Regions from separate parts of the Cupriavidus sp. UYPR2.512 genome, predicted to be linked through region 1. Evidence: predicted binding sites of a transcription regulator. Region 1 holds the regulator's gene; each other region holds the start of a gene.

Region 1 (3,112 bases):
CCGCGCCTGCCAACAAACCCTGACGCCTGGCGCCGGCCTGCCTGCCCGCGCCAGAAACGCCTGAACGCCTGACTGTGCCTATGACCGATACCGCAACCATCGCCGACAAGCCTTCCGTCGAAGCCTCCTCGATCCTTCCCGGGGGCAGCACGCTGGTCGTGCGCCACCTGAAGAAGCGCTATGGCTCGCGCACGGTGGTCAAGGACGTCTCGCTCGACGTGAAGAGCGGCGAGGTGGTCGGCCTGCTCGGCCCCAACGGCGCGGGCAAGACCACGTCGTTCTACATGATCGTGGGCCTGGTGGCGCTGGACGAAGGCGATATTGTGCTCGACGGCGATCACATCAGCGGCCTGCCGATCCATGAGCGCGCGCGCATGGGGCTGTCGTACCTGCCGCAGGAAGCCTCGGTGTTCCGCAAGCTCAATGTCGAAGAGAACATCCGCGCGGTGCTGGAGCTGCAGCTGGACAAGGGCAAGCCTCTGGCCAAGGCCGAGATCGAGCGCCGCCTGGATACATTGCTGGACGACCTGCAGATCGCGCACCTGCGCAACAACCCGGCGCTGTCGCTGTCGGGCGGTGAGCGCCGCCGCGTGGAAATCGCGCGCGCGCTGGCGTCGTCGCCGCGCTTCATCCTGCTGGACGAACCCTTCGCCGGCGTGGACCCGATCGCCGTGGGCGAGATCCAGCGCATCGTCAGCTTCCTCAAGGCACGCAATATCGGCGTGCTGATCACTGACCACAACGTGCGTGAGACGCTCGGCATCTGCGACCACGCCTACATCATCAGCGAAGGCACGGTGCTGGCCGCGGGCCAGCCCGAGGAAATCATCGCCAATGACGCAGTGCGGCGCGTCTACCTGGGCGAGAACTTCCGCATGTGATGCAGCGGCCTGCCCGGAGCGGCAGGCCTCTTCGCGGGCGCGCGTGGGACCTCCCACAGCCAGCGGCGATCAGACCGCACAAGCGATAGCAATTTCCGTTCCAACAACGGAAAGATGCGCATAGAATAGGTCGCATGAAACCGTCGCTACAGCTCCGCCTTTCCCAGCATCTGGCCCTGACCCCGCAACTGCAGCAGTCGATCCGGCTGCTGCAGCTCTCCACGCTGGAACTGCAGCAAGAGGTCGAACAGGCGCTGACGGAAAACCCGCTGCTCGAGCGCGAGAACGACTGGATTGAAAGCCCGCTGCGCGTTGCGCCCGACGGCTCGGTGAACCTGCAGAGCGCACCGGCGCCCGCCCCGGCAGAGCCCCAGGGCAATGGCGACGCCCGCGCCGACGGCGCGGGTGACGATGACAGCTATGGCGACAGCGGCAACGGCGACGACTATGGCAGCGGCGACTGGAGCCTGGACGACTTTGCCCGCCGCCCCCAGGGCGACGAGGACGAAAAAACACCGATGCAGCTGCGCGAAGCCGAGCCCACGCTGCGCGAGTACCTGATGGAGCAGCTCACGCCGCTGAAGATCTCGACACGCGACAAGGGCCTGGCCATCTTCCTGATCGAATCGCTCGACGACGATGGCTACCTGAGCGCATCGCTTGAGGAGATCTGCACGGAGTTGCCGGAAGAACTCGAGTTCGAGATCGAGGAAGTCCACGCAGTTCTTACGCTGCTGCAGAGCTTCGACCCGCCCGGCGTGGGCGCGCGCAACGCCGCCGAATGCCTGGGCCTGCAGTTGCGGCGCCTGACGCACCCGCAGCGCGAACTGGCACTGAACATCGTCACCAACCACCTCGAGTTGCTGGCAGTACGCGACTACACGCGGCTGAAGAAGGCGTTGCAGGTCGATGAAGTGGCGCTGAAGTCCGCACACGAACTGATCCGCTCGCTGGCGCCCTACCCCGGCCATGCATACAGCCGCCCGGAGGCCGACTTCGTGGTGCCGGACGTGTTCGTGCGCAAGAGCGGCGGCGGCTGGATCGCGCAGCTCAATCCGGATGTGATGCCGAGGCTGCGCATCAATGATATGTATGCACAGATCCTGCGTGGCGCGAAGGGTGAGTCCGGCACGGCCGGGCTGCAGCAGAAGCTGCAGGAAGCTCGCTGGCTGATCAAGAACATCCAGCAAAGGTTCGACACAATCCTGCGTGTCTCGCAGGCCATTGTCGAGCGTCAAAAGAACTTTTTCAGCCACGGCGAAATCGCCATGCGCCCCTTGGTTTTGCGGGAGATTGCCGATACACTGGGTTTACACGAGTCAACCATCTCCCGGGTGACGACCAATAAATACATGGCAACGCCGATGGGTACTTTCGAACTGAAGTACTTCTTCGGCAGCCACGTGTCCACCGAAACCGGTGGCGCGGCTTCATCAACGGCCATCCGCGCCTTGATCAAGCAACTGATAGGAGCCGAAGACCCGAGGAATCCCCTTTCCGACAGTCGCATTGCCGAACTGCTGGGTGAGCAAGGCTTTGTTGTTGCGCGCCGCACTGTTGCCAAGTATCGCGAAGCCCTGAAGATCCCCGCAGTCAATCTCCGCAAGTCTTTGTAGCCGAGCCCACCGCCTGCCTGGTGAGGCTCTTTCAGAAGGAGAAGCGCTATGAACTTCAAGATCAGTGGACACCACCTGGACATCACGCCCCCTCTGCGTGAGTACGTGGAAACGAAGCTGGAGCGAATCGTCAGGCATTTCGATCAGGTCATTGGCGTTAGCGTGCTGCTCTCTGTCGACAACCACAAGGAAAAGGACCGGCGGCAGTACGCGGAAATCAATCTACATCTCAAGGGCAAGGACATCTTTGTCGAGGCGCATCACGAAGACCTATATGCAGCGATCGACGCACTCGTCGACAAGCTGGACCGTCAGGTGATCCGCTACAAGGATCGCGTGCAAGGCCACGACCGCGAAGCGGTCAAGTACCAGATGGCCGCAGCGCAAATGCAGCAATGACCGTGCCCGGCAGCCCCGCAGCGGGCTGCTGAATCAGGATTCAACAGGCAAGCCGCGCACCAAGCGCGGCTTTTTTGCGCCCTCGCGATCCGGGTTGCCGCCGGCATGCCGCGCCCGCACTGGTGGTGCGGCCCGGCTGTGGCGCCGGAGCCAACGCTTTTCACCCGAATGGGCAAGAGTGTTCGCAAGCGCGGCGCCAAGGTGTATGCTGCGCCA
Region 2 (3,112 bases), on a different contig from region 1:
GCCGGTGCGGCCGACGGTGCACAGCGCGGTGTTGCCGGCGGTCACGCCCGACAAGGCGACGGATTTCTTGGGCTTGGGAGTGACGAGCGGTTGCGCTTCGGACATCTGGGTCTCCTTTGTGTGATACCTGGTATTGCCTGTCTGTATCGTGCACGAGATCGTGCAAGCGGCCGGGACATAGCCCGGCCGCGCCTGAGTCTTGCTTACTTGCCCTTGCCTTGCGCAAAGAGCGCGTCAAGCTTCTGCTCGAAGTCATGGTAGCCGATGCTCTCGTAGAGCTCGGCGCGGGTCTGCATGGTATCGACCACGTTCTTCTGCGTGCCGTCGCGGCGGATGGCCGCGTAGACATTTTCCGCGGCCTTGTTCATGGCGCGGAAGGCCGACAGCGGGTACAGCACCATCGACACGCCGGCGCCGCCGAGTTCGTCGGTGGTGAACAGCGGCGTGGCGCCGAATTCGGTGATATTGGCCAGCACCGGCACCTTCACCGCATCGACAAACTTGCGGTACATGGCGAGGTCGGTCATGGCTTCCGGGAAGATGGCGTCGGCGCCGGCTTCCACGCACGCCACGGCGCGCTCGATGGCCTGGTCCAGGCCTTCGACGGCGAGCGCGTCGGTGCGGGCCATGATGACGAAGTTCTCATCGGTGCGGGCGTCGACGGCGGCCCTGATGCGGTCGACCATTTCAGCCTGCGTGACGATTTCCTTGTTGGGGCGGTGGCCGCAGCGCTTGGCGCCGACCTGGTCCTCGATATGCATGGCCGCGGCGCCGAACTTGATCAGCGACTTGGTGGTGCGGGCCACGTTGAAGGCCGAGGCGCCGAAGCCGGTGTCGACGTCCACCAGCAGCGGCGTGTCGCACACGTCGGTGATGCGGCGGATGTCGGTCAGCACGTCGTCCAGGTTAGAGATACCCAGGTCCGGCAGGCCCAGCGAGCCGGCCGCGACGCCGCCGCCCGACAGGTAGATGGCCCGGTAGCCGGCGCGCTTGGCCAGCAGGGCGTGGTTGGCGTTGATGGTGCCCACCACCTGGAGCGGATGCTCGTCGGCAAGCGCCTGGCGGAAACGGGCGCCAGCGGAGCGCGCAAGGTCGGAAGCGGAGTAGGTCATGGCGTTTGCGTTGGTGAACAAGGACGGACCCAATACTGCAAGGGGTGTGCCAAGCCCATTGGCGGGCACTCGAAAAATCCGCCAGCCCTTGTCAGTGCTGGGCTGGCGGGCAGGGCGGCTGGCTCGCGGCCGATTTCATGTCATCTTTTCAGCACAATTGAATTTCAAAATCACAAGTTTGGAATGCAAAGTTGAAATCCTGGGCTGCGTGGCGGACAATGTGCCAGCACTGTACGCCTGTTCGTCCCGGGTTTCATCACGCATTCTTTCTGCATTGCACCATGGCTCCTCCCGTTTCCACACAAGCCCGTCCGCGCATCTGGGCCATCGGCATCAGCCGCCTGGCACGCGCCTTCGCCGACCTGATTCCGGCCTATGCCGACCGGGCCGAATTCCGCATCGTCGGCAAAGGTTTCGAGGCCGCTGCCAGCGCCGTGGCGCGCGAGGCGCGCGAGGGCCGGCTCGACGTGGTGGTGGCGGGCGGCTCCAACGGCGCCTACCTGCGCCAGCACGTGGATGTGCCGGTGGTACTGGTCAAGGTCACGGGCTTTGACGTGATGAGCGCGCTGGCCACCGCGCGGCGCATTTCGCCGCGGGTGGCACTGGTCACGCATGCGTCGACGTATGCCGAGGTGGATGAATTCGTGCGCGCGTTCTCGCTGTCGGTCCCGGCCTATACCTACCTGACCGAGGACGATGCCGTGGCGCGCGTGAAGGCGCTGAAGCAGGAGGGCATCCAGGTCGTGGTCGGCCCCGGCCTGGTGACCGACCTGGCCGACCGCTATGGCCTGACCGGCGTGTTCCTGTACTCCGGCAACTCGGTGCGCATGGCGCTGGAAGACGCGATCGAGGCTGCGCGCCTGCGCCGCATCGAGGCCACCCGGCGCGACTATGTCAATACCATCCTGGCGCACCTGAACGAGGGGGTGGCGGCAGTGGATGCCGAAGGGCGCATCCAGTCGTTCAACCCCGCGATGGAGCGCTTTCTCGGCACTTCCGTTGCTGCCGCGGTCGGGCGCAAGCTGCAGACGCTGGCGCCAAACCTGGCGCTCGAAGGCGTGATGCAGAGCGGCGACAAGGAACTAGAAGCGATCCACAAGCTCGGCGACAAGATGGTGGTGGTCAACCGCATCCCCATCATCGGCGAGGCCGGCACCACCGGCGCGGTGCTGACCATCCAGGACGCCAGCGCGATCCAGCGCGTGGACCGCAACCTGCGCTCGCGCGCCCGCACGCGGCCGGCCGGGGTGCGCTACAGCCTGGACGACCTGGCCGGCACCTCCGCGGCCATGACTGAGCTGCGCGAGCTGGCGCGGCGCTACGCGGCGGTGGATTCCACCGTGCTGATCGGCGGCGAGAGCGGCACCGGCAAGGAGGTGCTGGCGCAGGGCATGCATGACGCCAGCCCGCGCCGCGCCTTCCCGTTCGTGGCAGTCAATTGCGCGGCCTTCCCCGAGGCGCTGCTGGAGAGCGAACTGTTCGGCTATGAAGAGGGCGCCTTCACTGGCGCGCGCCGCGGCGGCAAGGCCGGCCTGTTTGAATCGGCCCACAACGGCACGCTGTTCCTCGACGAGGTGGGCGACATGCCGTCCGCGCTGCAGACGCGCCTGCTGCGCGTGCTGCAGGAAAAGCAGGTGCTGCCGATCGGCGGGCTCGACGCCGTGCCGGTCAACGTGCGCGTGATCGGCGCCACCCACCGCGACCTGGCCGCGATGGTGCGCGATGGTTCCTTCCGGCAGGACCTGTACTACCGCCTCAATATCCTGCGCATCGAGATGCCGCCGCTGCGCGAGCGCTCCGAAGACCTGCAGGAGCTGGCCGAGCTGCTGTACCGGCGCGCACAGGAGCGCCTGGGCATGGACCGCCCGCAGCGCCTGCCGGCCGCGGCCCGCGCGCGGCTGGCGCGCTACCGCTGGCCGGGCAATATCCGCGAGCTGGAAAACGTGACCGAACGGATCGCCGTGCTGGTGGCCGGACGCCGGCTGGACAGCGACGCGCTG
Region 3 (3,112 bases), on a different contig from region 1:
TGACTCATAAGCCTCGGGATTAAGACATGAATCCATGTGCCTGCAAACTCGCAACAAGCGGGCGCAGTGTGTAACGAATCTATAGATAGTGGCGTATGCGCCATATTAAAGCCGGTGCAAGCAGGTAGAATCGCGCCTTCCGTGGCAATTGCAACATTCCTATAACGATGAGCCCCCGTCCGTCGCGCCTGCCGTGCATCGACGCCCTGAAAGCGGTCAGCTCCCAGCTGATCGTGCTCCATCACCTGGCCTTCTATGGCCCGATGTCCGATACCGCGTATCGGCTGGCCCCGGGGCTGGTGGACTGGCTGTACGACTACGCGCGCATCGCCGTGCAGGTCTTCCTGGTGATCAGTGGCTTTCTCGCCGCGCGCAGCCTGGCACCGCATGGCCGGCTGGAGATCAGCCAGCATCCGCTGCTGGTGCTGTGGCGGCGCTACCAGAAGCTGGTGGTGCCCTTTGCGGCGGCGCTGCTGCTCAGCATTGCCGGTGCCGCCCTGGCGCGCCAATGGATGGTGCACGACTCGATCCCCGCGCCGCCCGGCCTGCTGCAGTTCCTGGCGCACGTGACGCTGCTGCATAACGTGCTCGATGTCGAAGCGCTCTCGGCCGGGGTCTGGTACGTGGCCATCGACCTGCAGCTGTTTGCGCTGCTGCTGGGCACGCTGTGGGCCGCGCGCGCCGTGGCGGGCGGGAAAGCGCCGGCGGGTGCCGGGGCCAGTATCGGCATCGTGGCGCTGGTGGCGGTGGCGTCGCTGTTCTGGTTCAACCGCGATGCCGCGTGGGATATCTGGGCCGTGTACTTCTTCGGCGCCTATGGCTTGGGGGCGCTGGCCTACTGGGCGTCCAAGCCCGGCCGCCCGGTGTTGCCGCTGCTGCTCATCGGCGCGGTGGCGCTGGCGGCGCTGGCCGTGGATTTCCGGCTGCGCATCGCGGTGGCGCTCGCCACTGCGTTGCTGCTGGCGGTGGCGCGCCGCGGCGGCTGGCTGGAACGCTGGCCGCAGGCGCGCGCGGTCGGCTTCTTCGGGCGCATTTCCTATTCGGTGTTCCTGGTTCACTTTCCGGTTTGCCTGCTGGTCAACGCGCTGGTGTCGAACCTGGCGCCGGGCCAGCCGGTGCTGAACGCGCTCGGCATGGTTGCGGCGTGGGGACTCAGCAATGCGGCCGGCGCGCTGTTCTATCGCTACATTGAAAGCGCGCAGCCGTTGGCGGCACTGCGTGCGCTGCTGGGCAACGGTCGCGAACCCGCCAGCCGGCAAAGCGTGTAACGCTGGCAGGCACTGCCGCGCGGCAGTGGTATGGCTTGCCCCGGACGGCGCCGTGCCAGCATGGCCGTGCGCGCTTCTTGTTGGTGCATGTGCACCCGCCATGTCACGCCGCCGGCACGCCACGGGTGCATGCCGCCCACGCGGACTTGCGTTCGGCGCCACACACATCGCCGCAACACTCGCGTAAACGGGCATTGGGCGATGGCACAAAGGTTGCCTAGTATGGAATCATAAACCTGACCATTTGGTCAGGATTCCATCGGGAACCGAGGGTGCCATGTCCGACCATATCGTCCTGACCTCGCACGCACGCCGCGACAAGCCGGCCGAGCCCATCCACTGGGGCGCCCCCACGGCGGCCGAGCGCGGGCCGGTCATCGCCAGCCTGGCGAATCCGGCGCAGCGCAATGTGATTGGCACTCACGCTGGCGCCTACGCCATCTACCGGGCCCTGGCGGTTGCCGCGGGCGCATTGCAGCGCGACCATCGCACCGACCTGACCGATACCGCGCCGGCGGAGGCCATCGGCCCGCATCCGCAGTGGGGCGACCCGGAGAAGATAGTTTCGCTGGATCCCTGGGGCCACCTGGTGTCCACCGTTTTTGCCGACCGCATCGCGGCCGGCGTGGATATCCGTCCGACCATCGCCGTCACCCGTGCGCATATCAACATGCCGGAGCTGATGTCGGCCATAGCGGCCGGCCGGCTCAAGCCTGACGGCGACATCCTCCATGCCAATGGCGACGTGCGCGTGACCAAGGCGGCGGTCGACCCGGTGTGGTACCTGCCGGGGCTGGCCGCCCGTTTCGGCATCAAGGAAAGCGTGCTGCGCCGCAGCCTGTTCGAGCAGACCGGCGGCATGTTCCCGGAACTGGTGACGCGGCCGGACCTGAAGGTGTTCCTGCCGCCCATCGGCGGCATGACGCTGTACTTCTTCGGCGACGTCAGCCAGCTGGGCAAGCCCGAGACCCGCGTCGCCTGCCGCGTGCACGATGAATGCAACGGATCGGATGTGTTCGGGTCAGACATCTGTACCTGCCGGCCGTATCTGGCACATGGCATCGAGGTGTGCATCGAGATGGCGCAGCAGGGCGGTGTCGGACTGGTGGTCTATAACCGCAAGGAGGGCCGCGCGCTGGGCGAGGTGACCAAGTTCCTGGTCTACAACGCCCGCAAGCGGCAGGTGGGCGGCGACCGTGCCGAGACTTACTTTGCCCGCACCGAATGCGTGGCAGGCGTGCAGGACATGCGTTTCCAGGAGCTGATGCCCGATGTGTTCCACTGGCTGGGCATCCGCCGCATCGACCGCTGGGCGTCGATGAGCAACATGAAGCATGGCGCGCTGGTGGCGCAGGGCATCGAGGTGGTCGAGCAGGTGGCCATCCCCGAGACCCTGATCCCCGCCGACGCCCGTGTCGAGATCGATGCCAAGGTGGCCGCCGGCTACTTTACGCACTACACGCCGCCGGATGCGAACGAACTGGCCCTGGCAAAGGGCAGGGGGTTGAACGAATGACGATGTTTCCCGAGGATGGCAAGCCCGGCATGGACCGCCAGGGCACAGGTAACGAGATGGGGCCAGGTGCCGGCTGGCTGAGCCCGGTGCCGGAAGGGCATCCCGCTTCGGCGCTGCTATGTGCCGAGGCGGTGCGCACGCATTGCGCGGCGGTCACCGAACACGTGGCCAGCGGCGCGTCCGAACTTTTCACCTGGCATCCGGACCGCGTGCATGCAGTTGCCGACTATGTCGCCAGCACCATCCGCCAGCGCTATCCGGACCTGCAGGTGCCATACCACAGCCGCTGGCGCCATTTCGAAAGCGGCGGCGTCGACCAGCGCGCGGA
Region 4 (3,112 bases), on a different contig from region 1:
ACGACGGGCGACATGCGTGGCGGGCGCCGCGCTGTATGAAGGGTAAGCAGCCGCTGTTGTTTGGGAAATAGAAAAGCCAGGTTACAGGAATTTCTTGCTGTCGTCGGGATAAGAATAGATAATTTGCCATTGATTTGCGGAGCCGGGTCGCGCAACTCCAGCTCCATTCTTTCACCCATACGGTCCTGGAAAACGCTGCCATAGTCACCCGAATTCTCGTAGTCCACGTCGGTGGTCGAATTTTTACAACTAAAGCCCGCCTCGAATCGGGCGTGTCGTATCGGTTCGGTCGTAGATCGTAACTGGATTCGCAGTATTGTGGGCGCCAATGCCTGACTCTCAGGGAGTCCATACCGATGCTCGTCTTGCTTGACGGCCCTGCCCGTTCAGACGCGTCTTTGACAAGCGAAGAGATCGGGATGAGCGCCTTCGTGTCGAAGCCCGTATCCGGCCCTAGCAAGTGTTGCGCACCCATCACAACTTCCTCGAGCGCCGCATTACCCTCCGGGCGAACCATTCGGCTTACGATCGTGTTCACATTGCTGGCGCCGGCGCGAAACGCAGCTAGTGTATTTGCAGTAGCGAGGCCGAAATCATTTTGTGCATAGATTTCTATTTCCAAATCAATCGCATCGCGTAGCTTCGCAATGATGTCGTAGGTCGCAAAGGGGCCAATCGCACCAATGGTGTCGGAGAATCGGATGCGCTGAGCACCATAACGCCTAGAGCATTGCGCGACTTCCACGAGGAACGCGGGGTCTGCACGCGAAGCGTCGTCCATATCGAAGGAGATCTTTGGGTGGCATTTCGCGGCCTTCTGGATAAGGCGCGCGATCTGGGCCAATACCCAGCTTCGCGACCGCCGCAGATGTTGAAAATAGAGATCAGAAACGGGAACGGACAGATTCACAATGTCGGCATTGCAGTGCAACGCTGCGGATAAATCGGCGTCCGTCAGGCGCCCAAAAATTATGGTTTTGGTCTCGAGGTTCATGTTGACAATCGCGTCGATGCGCGCGATCTCCTCATCGCCCATGACCGGGATCCGACCTCAAGCTCTGCCACTCCAGCACGCTGACGGTCGCACATTTTTCCTCGAGGCGAAACGCGTCTCGAGGCGGCCAATTTGGGCCGCACAATGTGGTGTCCATAATAGTCGGCTTGAGCATCTCGGTAGTCGCCTCACGCATCATTAGTCCCGAACCGATCAGCAAGCGTTGTGCCAGCCAAGTACTTTAAGCTGGAGCGCTATCTGCACGAGCGACAGCGGCATTCTATGTCAGTAAACACAGGGCTTCGTACATTCTTCGTGTCGCAAATGTCTCTGTCCGGACACGCTGCTCTTGACTCAACCGGTACTGTCAGGCGCCGCGAAGAGGCAAGTCGCATTTAGCTCATTGGGGCCCTGTCTCGCAGGGGGAGCTTCCATCTTGTAACTTAGCTGGCGTGACGTTCGTCGACTCAAACGTGCGACGAACTCGTTATCGGGACTTGAAGACCGTCAACAAATTGTCGGAATTTTCTGAAAAATGGCCGAGACGATCTCTGAGTGATGGCACGGATCTCGCTTTTCCGCTAAGACCGACCACTCTCGATGAGAGGAAAAGACCTATGCGAGATAGCGCGAGCGCAAGCATGCGACCAGCGCCTGCCTGTATCGGAGACGAGCAGAAAATTGTACCCCTAGTGCCGAACAGCGGAACGTGCGCTCCACGCGGCGGCGGTAGCTCGTTCGGTGGAGTCAGCATGTTGAACTGCGCGTCGTCTGGGGGGGACGAGGGCATGGCTCCGGAGGTGTGGGAGAAGATACGAGATCATCCATGCTACTCGGAGGAAGCACATCACCATTATGCGCGCATGCATGTAGCGGTTGCGCCCGCCTGCAACCTTCAGTGCAACTACTGCAACCGCAAATATGACTGTTCAAACGAGTCGCGACCTGGCGTTACGTCGCAAAAGCTGACGCCAGAGCAGGCCGTGAGGAAGGTGATGGCCGTGGCGAGCCGCGTACCGCAACTGACGGTGGTCGGCATTGCTGGGCCCGGTGATTCCCTCGCGAATCCGGGAAGAACGTTCGAGACGTTCCGTTTGCTTCGGGAGCGAGCTCCTGAGATCAAGCTCTGTCTATCGACCAATGGCCTAGCGTTGCCTGACTTTGTGGATGACATCTGTCAATACAACATTGATCACGTGACAATTACCATCAACATGGTCGATCCAGTTGTTGGAGCAAAAATCTACCCATGGATTTTCTGGAACCGTCGCCGATTAACAGGGAAGGAGGCCGCATGCGTGTTGCATGAGCGGCAGATGCGAGGGCTCGAGATGCTAGCAGAACGTGGCGTGCTGACGAAAATCAATTCGGTGTTGATTCCAGGCATTAATGATGAACATCTGGTTGAGGTAAACCGCGCGGTGAAGGAGCGGGGTGCGTTCCTTCACAACATCATGCCGCTAATTTCCAATCCATCGCATGGTACGTACTTTGGCCTGCATCAACAGCGTGGGCCCACCGCCCAGGAGCTGAAGAAAGTACAGGAAGCTTGTTCTGGCGGTGCGAATTTGATGCGTCATTGCCGGCAATGCCGAGCGGACGCGGTAGGCCTCCTCGGTGAGGATCGAAGTGAGGAGTTCTCACTCGACAAAATCGAGCAGATAGAAATCGAGTATGACCGAAAGAACCGCCGCGAATACCAGTGGCGCACTGAAACTGAGGTCATCGTTCAACGCGAGGCTAAGAAGGAGGTGCTAGCCTTAGCGCGGGCCAACAAAGCGACAGGGGCCCTGAAGGTCCATATTGCTGTTGCCACGAAAGGCGGTGGCCGCGTGAACGCGCATTTCGGGCATATCTCTGAGTTACAGGTCTTCGAAGTTAGCGCTACTGGCGCGCACTTTGTGGGTCACCGCCGAGTTGAATCGTATTGTCAGGCGGGGTATGGCGACGATGAAGGACTACTTCAGATCATCCGCGCGATCAACGATTGTCATGCCGTCCTTGTGGCAAAGATGGGTTCGTGTCCGCGTAAGGAACTATCCGATGCCGGCATCGAGGCTGTGGACAAGTACGCGGGGGAGATTGTTGAGGTTGCAGCATTATCGTGGTTCAACGACT

What was found. Region 1 encodes sigma-54, which starts transcription at its own class of promoters, with help from an activator protein. Its sites were predicted from a motif close to TGGCANGNAANCTGCTTT; they were not measured.
Region 2: the regulator sigma-54 is predicted to act here: its motif matches at 1,147-1,164, upstream of prpB (methylisocitrate lyase).
Region 3: the regulator sigma-54 is predicted to act here: its motif matches at 1,471-1,488, upstream of A3A5_RS0133845 (GTP cyclohydrolase II).
Region 4: the regulator sigma-54 is predicted to act here: its motif matches at 1,554-1,571, upstream of nifB (nitrogenase cofactor biosynthesis protein NifB).

Annotation. Positions count from the first base shown of each region.
Region 1 covers NZ_KB902909.1:42,562-45,673, forward strand. The annotation lists gene lptA (lipopolysaccharide transport periplasmic protein LptA) at 1-23, shown strand, start outside; gene lptB (LPS export ABC transporter ATP-binding protein) at 81-881, shown strand; gene A3A5_RS0110210 (RNA polymerase factor sigma-54) at 1,016-2,497, shown strand; gene hpf (ribosome hibernation-promoting factor, HPF/YfiA family) at 2,546-2,896, shown strand.
Region 2 covers NZ_KB903157.1:128-3,239, forward strand. The annotation lists partial or broken gene A3A5_RS39420 (citrate/2-methylcitrate synthase) at 1-105, opposite strand, end outside; gene prpB (methylisocitrate lyase) at 204-1,112, opposite strand; gene prpR (propionate catabolism operon regulatory protein PrpR) at 1,394-3,112, shown strand, end outside.
Region 3 covers NZ_KB903188.1:11,890-15,001, forward strand. The annotation lists gene A3A5_RS0133840 (acyltransferase) at 168-1,268, shown strand; gene A3A5_RS0133845 (GTP cyclohydrolase II) at 1,546-2,784, shown strand; gene A3A5_RS0133850 (URC4/urg3 family protein) at 2,781-3,112, shown strand, end outside.
Region 4 covers NZ_KB902871.1:2,029-5,140, reverse strand. The annotation lists gene A3A5_RS37795 (hypothetical protein) at 1-1,036, opposite strand, end outside; gene nifB (nitrogenase cofactor biosynthesis protein NifB) at 1,612-3,112, shown strand, end outside.